DNA from 4 places in the Neobacillus sp. 19 genome. Region 1 is predicted to be linked to each of the others. Evidence: riboswitches for the same ligand, from Rfam matches in the RefSeq annotation. Region 1 holds a riboswitch; each other region holds the start of a gene.
The links. Region 1 has a riboswitch for thiamine pyrophosphate ahead of tenA (thiaminase II). Riboswitches for the same ligand answer to the same signal wherever they lie in the genome.
Positions count from the first base shown of each region.

Region 2: another riboswitch for thiamine pyrophosphate. It lies ahead of ACO1D1_RS24835 (thiamine phosphate synthase); the one in region 1 lies ahead of tenA (thiaminase II).
Region 3: another riboswitch for thiamine pyrophosphate. It lies ahead of thiT (energy-coupled thiamine transporter ThiT); the one in region 1 lies ahead of tenA (thiaminase II).
Region 4: another riboswitch for thiamine pyrophosphate. It lies ahead of thiM (hydroxyethylthiazole kinase); the one in region 1 lies ahead of tenA (thiaminase II).

Region 1 is NZ_JBMPZU010000019.1:92,423-97,691, reverse strand. Features, by position in the region: gene ACO1D1_RS04305 (energy-coupling factor transporter transmembrane component T family protein) at 1-270, opposite strand, end outside; gene ACO1D1_RS04300 (ABC transporter ATP-binding protein) at 267-1,856, opposite strand; gene ACO1D1_RS04295 (ECF transporter S component) at 1,834-2,430, opposite strand; gene tenA (thiaminase II) at 2,427-3,110, opposite strand; TPP riboswitch at 3,220-3,325, opposite strand; gene ACO1D1_RS04285 (GNAT family N-acetyltransferase) at 3,722-4,267, opposite strand; gene ACO1D1_RS04280 (RMD1 family protein) at 4,457-5,269, shown strand, end outside.
Region 2 is NZ_JBMPZU010000085.1:22,586-27,854, forward strand. Features, by position in the region: gene ACO1D1_RS24820 (thiazole synthase) at 1-445, opposite strand, end outside; gene thiS (sulfur carrier protein ThiS) at 447-650, opposite strand; gene thiO (glycine oxidase ThiO) at 661-1,791, opposite strand; gene ACO1D1_RS24835 (thiamine phosphate synthase) at 1,775-2,461, opposite strand; TPP riboswitch at 2,528-2,636, opposite strand; gene ACO1D1_RS24840 (hypothetical protein) at 2,730-2,996, shown strand; gene ACO1D1_RS24845 (protein adenylyltransferase SelO) at 3,066-4,523, opposite strand; gene ACO1D1_RS24850 (CAP domain-containing protein) at 4,834-5,269, shown strand, end outside.
Region 3 is NZ_JBMPZU010000056.1:94,536-99,804, reverse strand. Features, by position in the region: gene ACO1D1_RS17520 (GNAT family N-acetyltransferase) at 1-482, opposite strand, end outside; gene ACO1D1_RS17515 (histidine kinase N-terminal domain-containing protein) at 595-1,752, opposite strand; TPP riboswitch at 1,928-2,035, shown strand; gene thiT (energy-coupled thiamine transporter ThiT) at 2,110-2,697, shown strand; gene ACO1D1_RS17505 (FeoA family protein) at 2,844-3,068, shown strand; gene feoB (ferrous iron transport protein B) at 3,068-5,071, shown strand; gene ACO1D1_RS17495 (FeoB-associated Cys-rich membrane protein) at 5,093-5,248, shown strand.
Region 4 is NZ_JBMPZU010000036.1:34,175-39,443, forward strand. Features, by position in the region: gene thiW (energy coupling factor transporter S component ThiW) at 1-423, opposite strand, end outside; gene thiE (thiamine phosphate synthase) at 407-1,069, opposite strand; gene thiD (bifunctional hydroxymethylpyrimidine kinase/phosphomethylpyrimidine kinase) at 1,066-1,878, opposite strand; gene thiM (hydroxyethylthiazole kinase) at 1,880-2,698, opposite strand; TPP riboswitch at 2,781-2,891, opposite strand; gene ACO1D1_RS12795 (glutaredoxin family protein) at 2,967-3,218, opposite strand; gene galU (UTP--glucose-1-phosphate uridylyltransferase GalU) at 3,572-4,456, opposite strand; gene ACO1D1_RS12805 (HipA family kinase) at 4,475-5,251, opposite strand; gene ACO1D1_RS12810 (glycosyltransferase) at 5,248-5,269, opposite strand, start outside.

The sequences.
Region 1 (5,269 bases):
AGCCCAATTCCAAATCGTTTCTTCTCCTTTTCCAAAAGCAGCCATCATCCAAAAAACTAAAATAAAAAAGCCTAAATAGGGTAAAAATCTTTTCAATAAATAAGACATTCTCCATCCGCCAAAAAAAATGCCTATGAATACAGCAATAAGCCATATACCCAACGTTTCTTTCGGATCTGTAATGGCCATCAAGATAAACATAGCTAAAAAGTGAGCAAGCAGCTTACAAGCAGGGTTTAAGGTCGAAAGCCATGATTGATTCCCCTTCATACGAGACATAGCCCCTCTCTAGCTTGAAATAATTGATAATGCAGAGGAGGCACCAACGAGCTCTCTTTCAAAAGATCTTGGTTCATAAATAATTGATATGGTGTCCCATAGAAAGCAACTTTTCCTTTTTTAAAAAGGATAACTTTATCCGAATAGCGATCAACTAAATCCATATCGTGGGTTACCATGATAATGGTTGTTCCCTGTTCCTGCCGCTCCTTCAGCCGTTTAATCAGCTCGTTAGCAGTTTTTTCATCCTGGCCAAATGTTGGTTCATCCAGTAATAATAACGCCTGGTCAAACAATAACATCGTGGCCACACTCAAACGGCGTTTTTGGCCAAGGCTCAATGTAAAAGGATGGGCGTCACGATAGGATTCCAGTCCAAATTCCCGCAATAACTGATTAGTTTTATGGCGGATCCGCTCTTCCGGCCAATTTCTTTGCCGGCCGCCAAAGGCGATTTCATCAAACACAGTATCTGTAATAAATTGCAGTTCTGGATTTTGAAAGACAAAGCCTGCTTTCTCATATAGTTCCTGATCTGGCCACTTTTTTAATTCACTTTCAAGAAAATAAACTTTTCCTTTTTTTAAGGATTCTAAGCGTGCCAAACTTTTCAGGAACGTACTTTTGCCGCTTCCATTTTTCCCGACAATCGAAATCCAGTCCCCTTTATGGATGGCCAGATTAATGTCGTTTACAATCGTTGTTTTCCCATAACCGATTTCTGCATTTTCTGTATGGATGATAGGATTATCTACCCCATCGTCTTTCAGTTGTTCCATTGACTTCGTTTCTATGATCCTTGAGAGTTCGATTGCTAATGGATGAGTATCATGGCGAACCACATCCTGCCACTTTATCGGAAATAACTTTGGACGCCAAATACCCGCCTCCCGTATCTCACTCTGGAAATTTTCCAAGATTTCTTCTGGTTTTCCATCACCAATCATCCGGCCATCTTTATTAAGAATAATCACCCGGTCCATCCATTCGATACATCCATCCAGTACATGTTCAACAAATACCATCGTTTGGTTGGTTTGTAGGGAAACATCCCTTAATAATTCAAAAATCTCGTTTCTGCCCTCAGGATCCAGTTGGGCTGTCGGTTCATCCAAAAACAAAACTTCAGGTTCCAGTGCTAATAAGCAGGCTAGTGCCAATCGCTGCTTCATTCCGCCGGAAAGCGAATCAATCGGAGTACGTTTATCTATCTTCAATCCCGCTTTATCCATTAGGTCCCCTATCATCTCATCCATTTGATCCCGTGGAATCATCCGGTTTTCAAGACTAAAAGCAATTTCTTCATCCACATGGAGCATGCAAAATTGAGAATCAGGATCTTGAAACATCACACCCGAACTATCTGGGCGCACGATCTCACCGGTCACTTCAGCATCTAGAAATTCAGGAATAATCCCGGCAAGTACAGAAATCAACGTAGATTTCCCGCACCCGCTAGGTCCTAAAATTAATAGTTTTTCGCCTTGCCGAATCGACAGATTGATATGATTTACTATTTTTTTATTATGTTGGTAAAAGCGGATCGATAAATTGTTACATCCCAGAAACATTTGCATCTGCATGTCCTTGTTTCCTTCTAACTTTCATTATTTCATATTGGTCCAAGACACCTGTTTTGGCGAGCGACTCCACGACAAATTTTGCCAAGCAGCCGCCTAGAACGATTCCGCTGATCACATGAATGGCTAATGTTGTGAGCAGTATTTCAGTTGTATAATAGCCAAAACCGTTAACCAATAGGTTATAAATCATGCCTCCTACAGCTGCGAGCGCACCTGACAGCATTAATGTAAACAGGTTATAGCGTTTGTACCCAAAAATAGCAAAGGCCACTTCTGATCCGATGCCTTGAAAAACACCTACTAATAGAGCAGACAAACCAAAGTGACTGCCAGTTAATAGTTCTACGGCTGCGGCAGCAACCTCTGCAATGAAGGCAGCACCCGGTTTCCGAATGATATACGCAACTATGGGACTAGCAATCACCCAAATACCAAACATAAACCCAGCCCCCACTGGACCAACGAGTGCCGAAATCGGGATCCATAATGTCGACCATCCTAAATAAATGACACCGCATGCCACCGCTAAAATGACAGTAAGAACAATCTCCTTCATTTTCCATTTCATCTTTTTATCAGCTCCAGTTGAACTGGCCATTCTTCTCTTTTGTAGGCCATGTCCCAAAACATATACTCAAGCTGACAGCTTAATAGAAAATGTTCCTTCATCTTTTCTTTTTCTTTCTCCGTTGCGTGAATGACCAATTCATCTAATCTTCGGCAAAATCTTGTAGTAGTTTCTGGACGATTTCCATAAAATTGAATCCACTCATAAAAGGGATGTGATTCATCTGGATTGACTTCTTTTATTAATTTTTCACCAATCTCCCAATACGTCCATGGACATGGCAGTAACACAGCCAAGATTTCTCCTAATGACCCTTCATGCGCAACCGTTAACATATGGCGGATATAATGATGGGCGGATGGAGATAAAGAGTACCCCTGCAATTCCTCGTAAGGAACACCCGCGACTTGGCAAAAGTTATGATGTGGATGGACTTCACTGTTTAAAATAAATGAAATTTGCCGATTGAGCATCTCCATATCCGGGCGGTTTTCACACTTTGAAACAGCAATTCCATAAATACGAATAAAGGAGTTTAAATACTCAAAGTCCTGTTTCACATAATGGATTAATTGTTCCTTTCCTAAATTCCCATTAGCAATTCCCTGCACAAAAGGATGTTCAAAAATCGCTTGAAAAATTGGCTCTGCTTCTTTCCTTAATTCTACTGAAAAACTCATCAATATATCCTCCTTGTGGTTTTGGCTAGAGGAAATAGGAGACGGCAATAATAATCGAAAAAGCCGCTCCAATATATGGAGCGGCGCAATTTACACATTCTAGCATCATTGAGCTCTGTCTCCACTTTCCTCCGCTAGTATGAACTAGATCAGGTTCAAAGGGTCCAAGATTCCAATCTTGTCTCAGCCATTACATGGCTCCCCTAGTGGTCAACCTATTCTTTTGCTATTACTATACATTACCAATTTTGATTAAGTCAATGAGACTTTTGACCCTCGTTTATTATTGCTGGGTTCTGTTCATCTCAAAAGGTTCTAATCCGATGAATTCGATGCAGAAACATAAGGTAAGTATTTTTTTGTTCATAGTCTGTTCATATTTTTCTTTTAAAATATATCTTTAAAAAGAAGCCGCAGGAATAATTTTGAACAGACAAAACTATTCTGAAAAACTCCTTTTAGGTGAATAGTAGAGAAAATAGAACCTTGCTAAAATGTTCAGCAAGGTTCTTAAATGTTTATTTGATTCATCAAAGAAATCAATTGCTTCAAGAAGGAGAAAATTAGGAGTGCTTCAACCGTCAATAAACGCTAATTTTGCCCTCTATTCCTTATTCATTAAACCTTCCCATTAAAATAGTGTTATAGTAATTCCCATCAGATAGGACCTTGTCCTTTTTTAAAATACCCTCCACTTCAAAACCATGTTTTTGATAAAGCTTTATTGCATTGTCATTGGTTTCGAGGACATTCAACGTTATCTTCTTAATATTATTTGTGTCTGCCCAGTGAATGGATTCTTTTAAAAGGTTTTGTCCAATGCCGTATCCCCAAAAATCTTTTAAAACACAGACGCCAAACTCTACCTTATGAGAAGTTCTTTTCAACTGGTTCCCTTCACATCTCGAAAAACCTACAATTCTTCCATTTACTTCAGCAACTAAAAAAAGATTTTTCTTACTTTCTGTATCATCTATTATGATTTGTTTAAAACCTGGCTCGTTTATGTACGCCTCGCCTTTTTCCCGATCTAAATTTTCTGTTTCACCATCTATCTGCACTCTAATTTCAGACAGGTTTTTCGCGTCTTCTTCTATTGCAGATCTAATTATATAAAATAAATTATTAATAATAAATTCCTTCGGGTTAACTCTCATGACGATTCCCTCCCCTCATTAATTGTACATCTTAAGAAATGGCCAGTCTAACCAAACAAAACAAAGCTTTTTGGAGCACCATTTTGACCAACGCGCGGGCCTTTTGGGAAAGAATCTCTGCTTCAGGCATGTTTTTTGGAAGGCTAGAATACAATCGAACAAAGACCACTTTTTGAAAAGGTGATAACTATGAACCAATTATCCTTTAAAGCTTTTGCTATCACAAATGAAATCGACTTGAACAAAATTGCCATTCAATGTGGGATTCCCAAAAAATTCACCTGGGAACAGCCGCTAATCCTGAAAGGGAAAATACTATCCTCTATTCTTGAGAAAAAAGTGGACGAGTCGCAAGCTGTACTGGTTTTTTCATTTGGCAGTATTGTTTTCATTAATTCCGGTAGTACGGATGAAGTGAATCGATTTTTTGCTTACATTCATTCGTTCGAGCCGGAAATCGAACTTGAATCTGCTGGCAGGTACACCGATGATTACAGCCTTCATATCAGAGTTGACGAAACAATCGAATTGACTGACGAATATGTGGTGGTCCCCGAATATGAAAGTTTCTATCCCGAACTAATTTCTACTGTACTCGCTAAATCGGTTGCACTTGAAAAAACGGAGGAGCAACTCGGCAAAATTCATGATACGCTCGAAACCATGATCTACCGGCTAGAAAAAGGAAAACTGAGAATCGGGAATAAGGAATTGGCACGAACCACCGCGAAGATTGTCCGCCATGAGTATAACACCTTGGCCTATATCATGATTCTCGATAAACCTGACATTACTTGGACGAGCAGTACCGCCGGGGAGTTCTACGACAAAATGCTGGAGTTTTTTGAATTAAATGATCGCTACAAAATCCTGAAAAGTAAAACGGAAATTCTCTATAAAATCATGGACGGCTTTTCGACGATCAGCCATTCGATCCGAGGATTATTTGTAGAATGGATTATTGTCATTCTCATTACCTTTGAGATCCTTCTGACACTTTTA
Region 2 (5,269 bases), on a different contig from region 1:
CCGCATGGCAGCCAATTTCTTGAAGCTTCCTGGCTAAAACCACATCATCTGAGGTATATGGGAGAACAATAAATCCTTCCTTTACTAATTCCTCTGTTGCCTTTAGGGTTTCAACTGGGTCCGGGAGTAAGGTTTGATCACAGCCAATGACTTCCACTTTAATCATATCGCAAAGACCCGAGGCTTTTGCTAATTTTGCAATGCGCACAGCCTCTGAAGCGTTCTTTGCCCCTGCAGTATTTGGCAAAAGCGTATATTTAGTGGTGTCCAACTGTTCTAAAAAGTTGGGTTGGGTTGGGTCAAAAATATTCATACGTCTTACAGCAAATGTGAGGATTTCAGCATTAGATACGTCCACTGCTTCCTTTTGAATTTCATAGCTTGGATACTTTCCTGTTCCTAATAATAAACGAGAGTGAAAGGATATAGGACCAATTTTCAACATATTAACCGCCTCCTACAAAATGGACTATTTCAATTCGATCTTTATCTGCTAATCTGGTAATCTGGTGTTCTAATTTCGTTATGACTTCACCATTAACTTCTACGACAACGATTTTATCCTGAATTTCAAAATGATTTAGAACATCTGCAATACAAACAACTTGTTCAGGGAGTTGGATTAACTCACCATTTAAGACAACATTCATACCGTGCCTCCTATACAACTATTTTTTTATGTCTTTCTAAATGAAAAGCTGAGAGTAGCGTTTGGTCAGTTATTCCCCCAGTTAAAAGGTTTGCCATCAGTTTCCCTGTTATGGGACTTAATAGAATCCCGTTTCGGAAATGCCCTGCTGCAACGTATAGCCCTTTCCGGCTGGGATGTTCGCCAATGTATGGCAACCCATCTCCTGTCTGTGGCCGAATACCGGACCATACGCGCTCCCATGCTGCTTCATTCAGCTGTGGAACCAGATTTGTTGCTCTTTCAATTAAGCTAGCAATCCCTTTAGGTGTTACTGTTTGATCAAATGTATGTTCAATCATGGTGGCACCAATATAAATTTCCCCATTTCGTTTTGGTACAAGATAACAACGTTTGTCGGAAAAAATGGTCATGCTAATCACCGGCTTTTCCGGTCTGACAGAAAAGCATTCTCCTTTTACTGGATAAACATTTATCTCCAGACCTGCTTCACACAATAGTTTCGAAGCCCATGCCCCGGCGGCAACGACAACCTGTTCACTGCGGATAGCACCATTGGTCGTGTTAACCCCTCTAACTTGACCATTTTCATATATTAAAGAAACGACTTCCGTATGTTCTCGAATCTCGGCCCCAAAATAGGCAGCTGCTTGTGTAAATGCTTTTGCTAACTTTGCCGGCTGCACATGTCCATCGTTAGGAATGAGCATTGCCCCTGAAATGCTTGGAGATAAGGATGGTTCCAATTCTAATAATTCCTTTTTATCAAGCCAAGTTATAGCAGGGTCCCACTCCCTTTGAAAATCAACCTGTTTTTTTACTTCGGATGCTATTTCTTCGGTTTCAGCAATTTTTAACAATCCTTTATTGACAAACTCAATATCTACTCCAGAAAATTCCAATAATTCATTTGCGAGAGTTGAAAACATAGATTGACTTGTTAACCCCATTTGGAATAATGGACCATCTTGTTCGATTTCCGCTTGTGAGGCCAGCATTCCTGCGGCAGCTCTAGTTGCTTGGCACGCTAGTTGATCCTTTTCGAGTATAATCACTTTTCTTCCCATTTTTGATAGCTGATAGGCAATGGAAGTTCCGACGATTCCCCCACCGATAATAATTACATCAGCTGAATTCCCCACTTTTTCCACCTCCATTTTTCAACACTTTTATGTATGACTTAACTGCTGCCAGTGGATCGCCTGCATTTAAAACACCCGACATAACTGCTATTCCTTGTGCTCCTGCCTGTATTACCCTCGCTGCATTTTCTTGTGTTATACCTCCAATTGCAATAACTGGGATGTCAAGTTGTGTTATCCTTGATAATTCCTCCAAGCCTTTCGGGGCCATTCCTGGTTTTGAGTGAGAAGGGAAAATATGACCGTAAATCACATAATCTGCACGATTTACTTTTGCAGCCACTCCTTCCTGATAAGAATGAATCGAACTCCCTATCCGAATCTGAGGAAAATTTTCCTTCACAACACCTGGTTCTAAACTGTGAAAAGCTAATTGCACCCCACCGGCCTTTGCTGTTAAGGCCACATCCAGGCGGTCATTAATAATAATCTTTGCTAGCGGGATGTTTGCAGAAATTAATTGTTGGACCATTTCATATAGTTCACGGGCTGTTTTTTGTTTTTCCCGTAAATGTATTGCTGTCACATAGGGCTCGATATCCTTTACAATTTCCTGAAACTGCTCGATCGGCATCTTACCATTGGATATGATATGAAATTCTTTATCTTCGAAAATACAAGTTACCCCTTTCAGAAGATTCCGCCATTTATTGCATACTGTGAAAAACAAAAAACCACTTCCTTTAGATAAGAAAGTGGTTGAAAATTTGAAAAAAGAACATTTTTTGTTCATCAAATATTCATGTTTCCACTTCCCTACGCTGGTATGATCCAGATCAGGTTCATAGAGTCCCGAAGTAGCACTTCAATCTCAGCCCTTTAAAAAGGCACCTCTAGCGGATAAACTTCAATTATTAATTTGTATTGATTACCTTACATGGATAATGTTAACATGTTAGGCGAAAATGTCAAATTATTTTTTTGTCGCAAAATCTCTCATGTTAACTGAACCAAAAGTGCCAATCACCCTCGAAAAAATGAGATACCTGGCACTTGGGCCCAAAAATTCGAAACCATCTTTCTATGTAAAAGATAGTTTAAAACGCTCTTATTGCTTTTTAATAGGAGTAACTACTGAAAATAAACTTTCGGTGGGATCAGTGACATTAAATTCAACGATCTTGAAGCCATTTTCTCCATCCTTGAAATCATTTTTAGTTGGTGTAATGATTTGGTTGTTATTCATCATCATACTTCCTTCCTGATTATTTCTCACACAGAAGTTACTATATGATGAAATACTTAAATGTGTGACTGTTTTTTTAAAACTAATATCAGGTTCCGCAGAAAGTACGGTATCTACCAGTTGATGGCTCAGGAAGTGTGCAGTATTCCGCCTTTTCAGGGGAATAGGCATAAGGATTAGAAAGAATTTTAAGCAGCCGGTCCATCACTATTAAATCACCTTGTTCCACTGCCGCTTCCAGCGCTTCTTCTACCCGATGATTTCGTGGGATTACCGCAGGATTACTGTTTCCCATTAATTGTTCTACAGAGGTTTTCGATTCTTCCTGCCGGTCTAATCTAGCTTTCCATTTACCGTACCACTCCGCAAATTCTGGCTCACCATTCAAACCAGTTTCTTCATTATTAGCCAATGTTAGCGCCCTGAATGTATTGGTAAAATCCGCATGATTCTTCTCCATCAAACTAAGGAGGTCATTTATTAGCTTTTCATCATCAGATTCTTCGTTAAATATTCCAAGTTTCGCTCGCATTCCCTCGAGCCAATTCGCTTCATATATTTTTGAAAAGTGAGATATTGCATCTTGAGCCTTTTCAACCGCCTTCTCTTGATTTTCATCTAGCAGCGGTAAGAGAGTTTCAGCGAACCGTGCGAGATTCCATCCCGCCATATAAGGCTGGTTGCCATAGGCATAGCGTCCTTGAGTATCAATAGAACTGAAAACCGTTGCGGGATCATATGTATCCATAAAGGCACAAGGACCATAATCAATTGTTTCTCCACTAATTGTCATATTATCAGTGTTCATCACCCCATGTATAAAGCCAACCAATTGCCATTTGGCTACAAGTGCCGCCTGGCGTTTGATTACTTCTTCAAGAAACCGTAGATATCGATTTTCATCCGCTTCAATGTCGGGATAATGTCGGCTAATTGCATAGTCTGCGAGTGTCCGAAGCTCCTCCATTGTTCCCCATTTTGCCACGTACTGGAAGGTACCTACTCGAATATGACTAGCAGCAACACGAGTAAGGATGGCACCAGGAAGAGCGGTTTCACGCTGGACAGCTTCACCGGTTGTGACGACAGCTAGACTACGGGTGGTAGGAATACCCAAGGCATGCATGGCCTCACTGATGATGTATTCTCGCAGCATCGGTCCGAGTGCCGCACGTCCGTCACCGCCGCGGGAATATGGTGTTCTCCCTGGCCCTTTAAGCTGAATATCAACTCGTTCTCCTTTAGACGTCATCTGCTCTCCCAGCAGCACAGCCCGTCCATCCCCTAACTTTGTAAAATGCCCAAATTGATGACCTGCATATGCCTGCGCAAGCGGCTCAGCTCCCTGGGGTACCCGGTTGCCGGCAAGAACCGCCACACCATCCTCACTCTGCAGCGCCTCTATATTCAATCCAAGTGATTCCGCCAAAGGCGCATTGAGAATAACTAACCCTGGTTCCTCGACGGGTATTGGATTGTGTAAAGTAAAAAAAGAATTTGGGAGACGGGCATAACTATTTTCAAAATTCCATCCAGTTTCTAACATCGTATCTCCTTTTGTTGTTTTCAAATTTTTTGTGCGTTCCACTACATCGATTCATTTTTTTTCCACTTGATTTCATAAATCCATCTATCATAATATAGTAAACCCGTTTTTTTCACGAATTTTAACTAATACGCTTGTATTGAACGTAAGCATATTGCTTATACAATTAAATTCGTTTGGTTACAATTCTAATAGAAATGGAGGAGAGATGATGGGGCGAATTTTTTCAATTCTAGTCATACTATTTATACTATATGTTTCTGGACCATTTATTAAACAAAAATTTGCAAATTCCGATTACGCAGTTTCAATGAAACAAATTGAAACTAAATTAAATGATGTCAAGAAAAATCCTGAAATTCAGGCAGCCATCGAATCTCTATCTGGAGAGGTCAAACAATTTGTAGAGCAGCTTGGCCTTTTTTTAGATAAAAATCCGCTAACGGAAGAGCCAGCTGATCGAGAAAAGGTAACGTTAAAAACCCCAGCTGATCAAGTCTTTTCCATTCATAATATAGAGCTCGGCGCCACCAAAAAAGATATTGAAAACAAACTTGGCCAGGCAAACCGGGAATCGCTGAATGAATATGGGGAAAAGTGGTATGCTTTTCACAACAATTATCAAAGCTTTTTTATGGTCATGTTCGATGATAAAAATCAAGCAGTTGGTTTATACACAAATCAAGATTTAATTGCCTCTAGCAATGGGATTAAGGGAGGTAGTTCGAAAGAAACCGTTCGAGCTG
Region 3 (5,269 bases), on a different contig from region 1:
AATTGTTCCCCATCCCGAATTTTCCCTTCCCTTACAAATCCAAGTCTTTCAGGTATCGCCCGGCTTTTCTTGTTTTTCACGCCGCAGCGAATTTCAATCCGGTTTAATCCTAATTGGAAAAAGGCGTAATTTAGAAAGGCTTGAACGGAACGAGTGATAACTCCATGACCTTCTGCATTTCTAGCAAGATAATAACCAATACTCGCCATACTGTTGTACCAATCAATTTGGTGCAATCCCAAAGAGCCGACAAGGTTACCATTATAAAGAATCCCAACGTTCATACCACTATTTTCAGCAAATTGTGTAAGCCACACCGGAATAATGGTCTCAAATTGATAGAGGGAGGTCATACTATCCACCCATGGCATCCATTCCCGCAAATGTTCTCGATTTTCCTCAACAAGCTGATACAACTTTAAGGCATGATGCCGTTGGAACAATTGAAGCTCAATTTCGTGATCAACTTTTAAAGTAAACATAGGCCCTAATCTCCCGGTAAATTTTTAGTACATCATATGCATCAGAGTGCATTGTCGGGAGATGAAACAAATAAAAAATCCCTGCTTCATAAAAAGTGGGATTTTGCGGTGACTAACTAGAATGTGTTTGGTTATGACCTGCAGGTGTAAAAACAGCAGGAAGATAAATGGAAAAAGTAGTGTTATCATCTGAAGAATCACAGGTTAAATTCCCTTTATGTTTTTCAATTATTTCTTTACAAACAAACAATCCTAGACCTGTCCCGAGTTTTTTAGTTGTAAAAAAGGGTTCAAAAATTGTTTTTTGTAATTCAGCGGGGATCACTGGGCCATTATTGGAAATACTAATTCTAATTTGCTGACTGTTTTCTAAACAGCTCCTAATCTCAATGGTTGGAGCAGAGATTCCATGATGATTCAGAACATCAATTGCATTAAAAATAATATTAATAAAAACCTGTCTGATTTCATCTGCATATCCATTCAATGTAACATCTTCACTTATCTCCTTTATGATTTTTACTTTTCCATCCAAAATACTTGGATAAAGGAAGTTCAGTACTTCATCAATCAGTTTATTTAATCCAAATTGAACTTTTTCCTTCCCAATCAGTTCCTTTTTGGATAACAGTAAGAATTGTGAGATTCGAAAATTAAGCTGATCTAATTCACTTGAAATGATATCCAAATATCTCATGTTTGGAAAATCACCCTTAAGCAATTGAATAAATCCTTGAACAGAAGTCAGTGGATTTCTGAATTCATGAATAAAGCTTGAAGTCATCTGTCCGAGAAGTGTCAAACGATCCTGATGTGTGGAGTCAATAACCATTGTCTTTTCTTCAATAATTTTATTTTTTGCTTCCGAAAAATGGGATACGGCATAGTAAAGAAATTTATCAAAGCAAAAATTGATCATATTGATCGACTCCTGCATTTCGGACCATGATATTCCTGTTTTACTTAAATAGCTGTAAAGAATCGTTCTGCCCAAATTAACATTATAGACGAAGTCCCCAATGTTAATATCGGCCAAAACCCTTTCTACAGATATTTCTATCGCAATTTTTTCAATTACAGCTAACAGTTCTTGTTTAGATTTTACATGCATGGTAAGGAGCACATCCAATAGTGCTTCCCCGTTTTCGCGTATTTTCATCTGGAAAGGATCTTCCTGGTTGACAACAATAGCTTTCTCCCATTCTTTTACTAACTCTTCTTTATTTTGATTAAAAAAAGCAAGTAAATCCGATTGTTCTCCCGTAAACATGTTGTTTCCCCCTATGGTATTCACAATACTGTTACCATGTAAATTCGCTGATGAAGGCAAAAATCCTTTTTTTAATAAAATAATAATAATTTTCCCAATATGATATTTGGCGAAAAAAATAATACCCTTGTAATTACCTTGAAATAGTAGTATATTCTATAGGAAATCAATAGAATACTTCCACAGGGGGAGCTGCTAAAAGGCGGCTGAGAGTGAACGTTAGAGTTCTGACCCTATGAACCTGTTAGTTAACGCTAGCGTAGGGATGTGGTTTGCCGATAATAAAGCAATGCAGACAATCCTTTTCGTCTTGCATTGCTTTTTTGCGTTTCTCTTGTGGAATAGGGGGAAAGAGAAATGAACAAAAAGAGGAGTAACACGCTATTTATAACAGAAATCGCTGTTTTTACAGCACTTGCTTATTTACTTGATTTATTATCAGGATTCCTTATGGCAAGATTTTGGCCGCAGGGTGGGTCTATTTCGATTGCAATGGTTCCGATTTTCCTTATGGCCTATCGCTGGGGAATAAAGGGCGGTTTGTTGACAGGTTTTTTACTGGGATTATTACAGTTTATACTTGGTTTTGCCCAAATTTATACCATTGTTCAAGGGATCATTGATTATTTTGTTGCTTTTACAGTAGTTGGTTTTGCAGGTGTTTTTGCAGGATATATTCAAAAATCTCTTACTGATGGTAAGAAAGGTAAGTGGATGGTATATTCTGTTATTGGAGCTTTATTGGGAAGCTTTCTCCGCTATTTATGTCATGTTGTTTCCGGAATTGTTTTCTTCGGTGAATATGCACCTAAAGGCCAGCCCGTTACAACTTATTCGCTCATATATAATGGGACATATATGCTTCCAAGCTTCATCATAAGTGCGATTATCATCATCCTAGTCATCGGTGCCATGCCAAAGAAAAGTTTCATACAGGGAAAATAAGATGGATGGAAAAAGAAAAGCGGACTGCTTTTCTTTTTTTTTCGAACTTTTGTCACAAAATTTCTATGCTATTATCGTAAAAAAAGTGTTAAAATGACAATATAGAAAGATAATCATTCTCAATTAACATAGATAGGGTGAGATACATGTTCGGTTCTTTAAAAACGGGAGATAAGGGGAAAATTATTGACATTTCTCATGTTGGCCTTCTCGTACAAAGGCGCTTGCTCGACTTAGGGATTACCGAAGGGTCAGAAGTATGCGTGAAATGCGTCATGCCGTTTGGCGGCCCAATTATGATTGAATCTTGCGGGCAATGTGTTGGCATCCGCCGTAAAGAAGCAGTTCAGATTGAAGTGGAGAGAATATAATGGAAATCGCTCTTATTGGAAACCCGAATACAGGAAAAACTTCATTGTTTAATAATCTAACAGGTTCCTATGAGTATGTGGGGAACTGGAGCGGTGTTACAGTTGAAAAGAAGGTTGGCGTATTCAAAAATAATATTGGCCAATTAATTGATTTGCCAGGAGTCTATACACTTAATCCCTTATCAAAGGATGAAGGCGTTGTTACCTCATACTTTTTAAATGAATCCGTTGATCGCTTACTCAATATTTTAGATGCTTCCCAATTAGAACGGAATTTACATTTGACACTGCAGTTGTTAGAGTTTGAGAAACCGGCCCTAATTGGTCTTAATATGATTGATGTCGCAAATAAGCGCGGAATTCAAATCGACGCATCGAAGCTTTCAAGTGTTCTCGGTGTTCCTGTTGTTCCTGTCGTAGCTAGGAGCGGAAAAGGCTGTGATAAGCTTGTTGATGTTATTTCCACCAAGTCCATCCAACCGGCTAAAAAGAACCTCGTTTACTATGGAAAAGAAGTCGAAGAGGCGATAACAGCATTGGCGGGAGAAATGACTAATAAAACCAGTCACTCTCTACGCTTTCTAGCGATTCAATACATTGAAGGAAATGAATTTGTTAAAGATTATGTAAATAGGATTACAGATCAGCAAAGAATCAAGACAATTATTGCCAACTTAGAATCCAAATTACAGAAACTACATGATACAAAATCATTAGCTAATTTTATTTATGGAAAAAGAAAAGAAGTCATTGCTAAAATCGTGGCAGATGTAGCAAGAAAAAGTGATTCGTCCATCCCGTTATCTGAAAAGGTAGATAAAATTGTCACAAATCGCTACCTGGGGATGCCGATTTTTTTGGTGCTTATGTATCTGATGTTTATGCTGACATTTGATTGGCTCGGCACCCCGCTATCTGATGCGTTAGATGGCTTATTAACAGGACCTGTAACAGCTGGATTTGAAAGTGTATTAACAGCCATCAATGCCTCAGCCTTTATCCATGCTTTAATTATTGAAGGATTGGTCGCAGGGGTTGGCGGTGTTCTAGTGTTTGTCCCGCAAATCTTTATTCTGTTCTTCTTTATTTCATTATTAGAGGACTCCGGGTACATGGCTCGCGTAGCGCTGGTTATGGACCGAATTATGGAATCAGTTGGCTTAAATGGCAAAGCGTTTATTCCCATGATGATTGGTTTTGGCTGCAACGTGCCTGGGATCATGGCGGCAAGAACGATTGAAACGCCAAGAGAGCGTTTGTTGACCATTTTGCTAACGCCATTAATGTCATGCTCGGCACGACTGCCGGTTTACGCTTTATTTGTCGGAGCTTTTTTTGCTGGCCATAAAGCATTTATCGTTCTTAGCCTTTATGTTCTGGGAATTGTCGTAGCTTTAATTCTGGCAAAAATCTTTTCTTCTACATTATTAAAATCAGAAGCATCCTTATTTGTAATCGAGCTGCCTCCTTACAGGCTTCCACAGTTTCAATCATTATGGCGAAGCACTTGGGACAAAGGGAAGGGTTTCATAAGAAAAGCGGGAACATTTATCTTTGCCGGATCCGTTTTTATCTGGCTTTTATCTTATGCGGGACCTGATGGGTTAAAAGTAGATATGGATCATAGTTATTTAGCTGCGATTGGAAATGTGATTGCGCCAATCTTTGATCCGATTGGTTTCGGCACTTGGCAGGCTTCCGCCTCATTAATTACCGGATTTCTTGCTAAAGAAGCGATTATCTCAACGATGAATATTATTTATTTCGTTCCGAATGATGCCAGCCTGCAAGGATTATTGGCCGATTATTATACGCCGCTCGCTGCCTACAGCTTTATGGTGTTTATCTTGTTATATATTCCATGCCTGGCAACGGTTGCAACGATCTATAAGGAAACAAGCTCAAAAAAGTGGACAGCTTTTTCAATGGGATATGCTTTCGTGATCGCCTATGTATTGGCTCTGATTATATATCAAGGCGGCAAATTGTTTGGATTGGTTTAAAATAAAAAAGAGGTGGAGCAAATGATTGCCAGTATCATTATCGGTGTTGCAATTTTTGGATACGCCAGCTATGCATTAGTGAAGTTTATTAATAAATCCAAAAAGGGGAAATGCGCAGCCTGCGATTTAAAAAGTTCATGTTCCAGCCAGTGCGGTATTCCCCCACAAGTGAAATAATGGTTTGTAAAAGCTGCTGCC
Region 4 (5,269 bases), on a different contig from region 1:
GGCAAATGAGCTAAAAATAAATAATGGAATAAATCCAAATAAGGTTGCTTCTTTACCGAGCAACAGGGTTGCCAGTGGATAACAAAGAATCGCACCAATAATCCCCGTTCCAATTACTTCCCCAATAAAGGCTAAATAGATTTTTCTAGTTTTGTAAAATAACAGGGATGCGAGCAAAGCACCTGCCATACTCCCAGGAAAGGCAAAAACGGAACCCGTTCCCATGAGATTTCTTAACAAGGAGATACAAAAGGCCTGCGCTACGGCATAATAGGGGCCTAAAAGCACCGCTGATAAAACGTTCAAAAAATGCTGCATCGGAAAAACCTTGGTAAATCCAATCGGAATCGCTACTAGGTTACTAGATAGGGTGCCGATCGCAATCATCATCGCTGTCAGTGTCAATTTATACGTTTTGTTCATTTCTTTTTGCCTCCTCGATTGCTTTTTTTAATGCCTTAGCTGCCGTCCTAGGTGAATCTGCCTGACTGATGGCGGTAATTACCGAGACCCCATTAGCCCCTGCCTCAATAACAGGACTGGCATTTTCAGCGATGATGCCGCCGATTCCAACGATCGGTACGGTGATTCCATTTTTTCTCAGAGTTTCTATCAGGCTGGTTCCTTTCGATGGCTTTGCATCTTCCTTAGTTCTCGTTGGATAAATTGGTCCGATTCCAAAATAATCTGCCCCATCCCTAAGTGCCGTCATCGCTTCTTCTGTCGTATGGACGGATACCCCGAGGATTTTGCCGCCAATCTTTTCCCTCACTGCTTTCACCGGCTCATCCTCCTGCCCAATATGAACACCGTCTGCCCCAATCTCGAGTGCGAGCTCGATATCATCATTGACAATGAAGGGAATCTGGTTCTCCTGACAAATCGCTTGAAGTTCTTTTGCCAGGGTATATTTTGCGGAATCTGTTAAGGCTCCTTTTCCCTTTTCACGGAATTGAAATAGGGTGATCCCGCCTGCAATGGCTTCTTCTAAGACCTCCTTTGGGTCCTTCAAACAATTCGGACTGCCCATAATAAAATAAACGCTTAATTCGTCTTTTAAATGAATCATAGCCTAGCCATCTCCTTTCCCCTCTTTTGAAAGGCCCAGTGGTTCGTCGGACCATGACCGCGGCCGATGGCAAACCCGTCTTCAATCGCCGCTTGAATGAAATCCTTCCCCGTTGAAACAGCATCATAGATGGTAGAGCCCTTCGCTAATTCAGCCGTTATAACCGCCGAGAAGGTACATCCTGTTCCATGTGTATTTTTTGTCTGAATTCGCCGGCTGGTAAAGAAGTGGAATTCTTTCCCGTCAAATAATAAATCAGTAGATTCAGACAGATTTTCATCATGACCGCCTTTGATCACGACATTTTTAACCCCTAACGCGCAAAGTTTTACAGCAGCTTCCCGTTTATCCTCCACCGATCGAATGGTCATTCCTGTCAGGACCTCTGCTTCCGGAATATTTGGGGTAATGACTGTCGCAAGCGGCAACAAATGGGTTTTCAAAGCCGAAACCGCCTCTTGCTGCAGTAGAGAGGCCCCGCCTTTCGCAATCATCACGGGGTCGACCACCACGTTGTTCCAATGATAGTTTTTGAGTTTCATCGAAACGGCTTCAATGATTTCTGCACTAAAAAGCATGCCCGTTTTTACTGCATCCGTTCCGATATCGTCTCCAATTGCTTGAATTTGTTCGACAACTGCTTTTGCCGTCATCGGATAGACTGCGTGAACCCCTAATGTATTTTGCGCCGTAACAGCCGTTAATGCAGACATACCGAAAACCTCTAATTCCTGAAACGTTTTCAAATCAGCCTGAATTCCTGCACCGCCGCCACTATCTGAACCCGCAATGGTTAATGCCCTTTTCATCCTACAATCCTCCGTTCCATTTTTTAAAAGAAGCATGTACATCCAATTCCTCAGGGGAAACCAACGATAATTGATTTAAAAATTCTATTTGAAAGCTGCCCGGCCCGAGCTCGGCTGTTTGATTCGCAGCCTTTTCTGCTGCAACACCATAACAGGTTAATGCAGCGACCGAAGCTTGGATGAGATCCTTTTCCACTCCGGCAAATGCACCAATCACCGAAGTTAACAGGCAGCCTGTACCGGTTACTTTTGTCAAAATCGGATGTCCATTTGAGATGATATACGTTGTTGTTCCGTCAGTAACGACATCCTCCTTTCCAGTTATGACAACCACACACTGTAAAATTTCAGCAGCTTGGATGGCAAGCTCTGTAATATTCCCTTTAGCCATTCCTCCATCAACGCCCTTTATCTCCCACTTTTCACCTACGACATTGGCGATTTCGGCTGCATTTCCTCTAATTACGGCGACCTTGACTTCCTTCATCACACGGTGCGCCGTTTCCGTTCGGTACGGAGTTGCACCAGCTCCAACTGGGTCAAAAATTACTGGAACCCCATGCTCATTGGCTGCTTTACCGGCTGCGATCATCGCCTCGACCGTTTGCACGTTTAATGTGCCAATATTCAGAACTAGTGAACTCGCAATCTTCGCCATATCAGCTGCCTCTTCGATTGCATTCGCCATGACCGGTGAAGCGCCAAGGGCAAGCAATCCATTGGCTGTGAAATTCGTTACCACGACATTCGTGATATTATGGACAAGCGGGTTCACTTCTCTAACTTTTTCTAATATTTGACCAAGTCTGTTGTTCTCCAAATCCCATCGCCCCTATTCTTTTTAAACATAAAAAAACCAGATCCATAATAGGACCTGGTTAGTTAGAAAGAGATAAAATATAGATTTCACTCGACTACTTTCCTACGCTGGTATTACCCAGATCAGGTCCGAAGGGTTAAAAACGTTATCGTTTTCTCTCAGCCTGATTAACAGGGCACCCCTAGTAGATAAATCGTTATTAAATTATGTTCATAGTAACTCTAATTACCATCGAAGTAAAGAAAATTGTTCCAGTTCATTTAACTTTCTACTCTTTACCGCCTTTTGCCAATTCCATCAGTTCTTTAAGCTCATTGGTAAAACCCTTTACGGCCCGGTCGCCAAGGACCGTTACGGGAACTCCGAGGAAGCCGTATTTCTCTACTTCCTTTTGATAAGCTGGGCTGGCAGCAACATTCCTTACTTCAAAAGCAATTCCTTCGTTGGTAAGTACCTGTTTAACCATCATACATTCAATACAATCATTCGTGGTATAGACGATAATCTGCTCGTTCTTCATATGTAGTTCCTCCTTTGTTCTGTTTTTACAAAAACTCCGTTTATTCTTGATTTCCCGTCAAAAAACCTCGAGAAATGTCTGTTCATGCGCTTTCCCAAGGAATATTTCCTAACATTAAACACCAAATTCACTAATTGGTAAACCTCGATTATAAAATGGACAGCCCATTTCTACCATTATCGTTATATTCGTTTATGCTTGTCCATTATTTTAGCATAATATATTTCTTGTTATAAACCTAAGGAAAAAAATAACCAATTAAAATACATGACTCTTTTATAGAAAAGCCAAGGCTTCCAACAGCCTCGGCTTAAAGTTTTTGCTTATCAACTTAAAGTGCATCAATAGATTAGTTATGGTGCCTGACACCGTTTTACTATTTTTTCCATATAAGTCAGGATTTCTTTTTGGGTGTCGGGGCGGCTGATGGCGAGGTCGAGGGTTGCTTTGATGTAGCCGATTTTGTCTCCGATGTCGTAGCGGGTTCCGTTGAAGGTGCAGGCAAGGACGGCCTGTATTTTATTTAGCTCGTTTATGGCGTCAGTTAGTTGTAATTCGTTTCCTTGTCCAAATGGAAGCTGCTCCAAAATTGTAAAAATCTCCGGCTTTAAAATATAGCGTCCCATGACGGCTAATGTTGACGGGGCTTCTTCCGGCTTTGGTTTTTCTATTAATGATTCAATTGAATAGATATTCGGCTCCCTCATCGCACTCTTTGGCTTAATGATGCCATATTTATTCACATCCAATTTCGGAACGTTCTGAATGGCGACGATCGAATTATTATAATACTCAAATACATCCATCAGCTGCTTCAAGCATGGAACGTCCGATATCACCATATCATCGCCAAGCATAACCGCAAATGGTTCATTGCCAACAATATTTTTAGCACAAAGAATGGCATCGCCAAGTCCATTAGGCTCCTTTTGGCGGACATAATATATTTTCGCTAAACTGGATATCTGTTGAATTTTCTCTAAATCTACTAATTTATTTTTTCTATATAGAGTATCCTCGAGCTCATAGGATTTATCAAAGTGATCCTCGATTGACCGCTTTCCCCTGCCGGTTATGATAATGATTTCCTCAATCCCCGACGCTACAGCCTCTTCGACAATATATTGAATGGTTGGTTTATCAACAATTGGAATCATTTCCTTTGGCACTGCTTTCGTTGCAGGTAAAAAACGAGTCCCGAGGCCTGCAGCTGGAATAATAGCCTTTCGGATTTTCATAAAATACCTCCCTTCAAGTTAATTTTCATTAGCATGGAATGGCTGGTATACCTTTTTTAAAAATCTCTCCATCAATTTCGGCAGAATCGTTTTGCGTCTCGTTACCAACGTAGTAACAATTGCCTTTTTCTCCTCACGCGAAACCATCCAGTCATCAGGGATGAGCGAGACAATTTCCTCCATTAAAAGAATCGGCATCGTTTGAATCAACTCAAGGTGGTCAGTAAATCTTTGCTCATTATCAATAAACCCCGCCATTAATTGGTGTGTCGCGCTTTTCAACACTTCCACCGGCAAATTTTCTAAATCAGCATGCAGCCAATTATAGGTTCCGAAAATCTCGGCTTGATCAATCATCCATAACTGATACTCACCGCTCTCTCCTTCTCGCAACAGAATATTTTTGCGGGTACGGTCCCGATTACACAACCAATAATCCAACATAACGATTCCTGCTAGGGTTTGATGGTTAACAATATTGGATACTTCGGAAACTTGATGACCGTTAAGGCAATCAGGAATGTACAATGAGGCGAATTGATACCGGGTTAATTGTACATTGGCAAGCTCAGGAACTAGCGAAGTAAATTCCTCGGAGATATCCACTATCCTGGCAAATGGTACTGGCAGTCCCAAGTATCGTGCCAAGCAATAGCCCACCCATTCATTGGGCAATGTTTTTTCAAAGCCAGGCTGAAAAAATTTAACCACATAGTCCTTGCCATCATTAAAAGTGATTAAATGAGCATTAGATTTGCCTTCCAGCTTTTTTTGATAGGCAACGGGTGTCATCATGTTGCATCCACCTCGCCA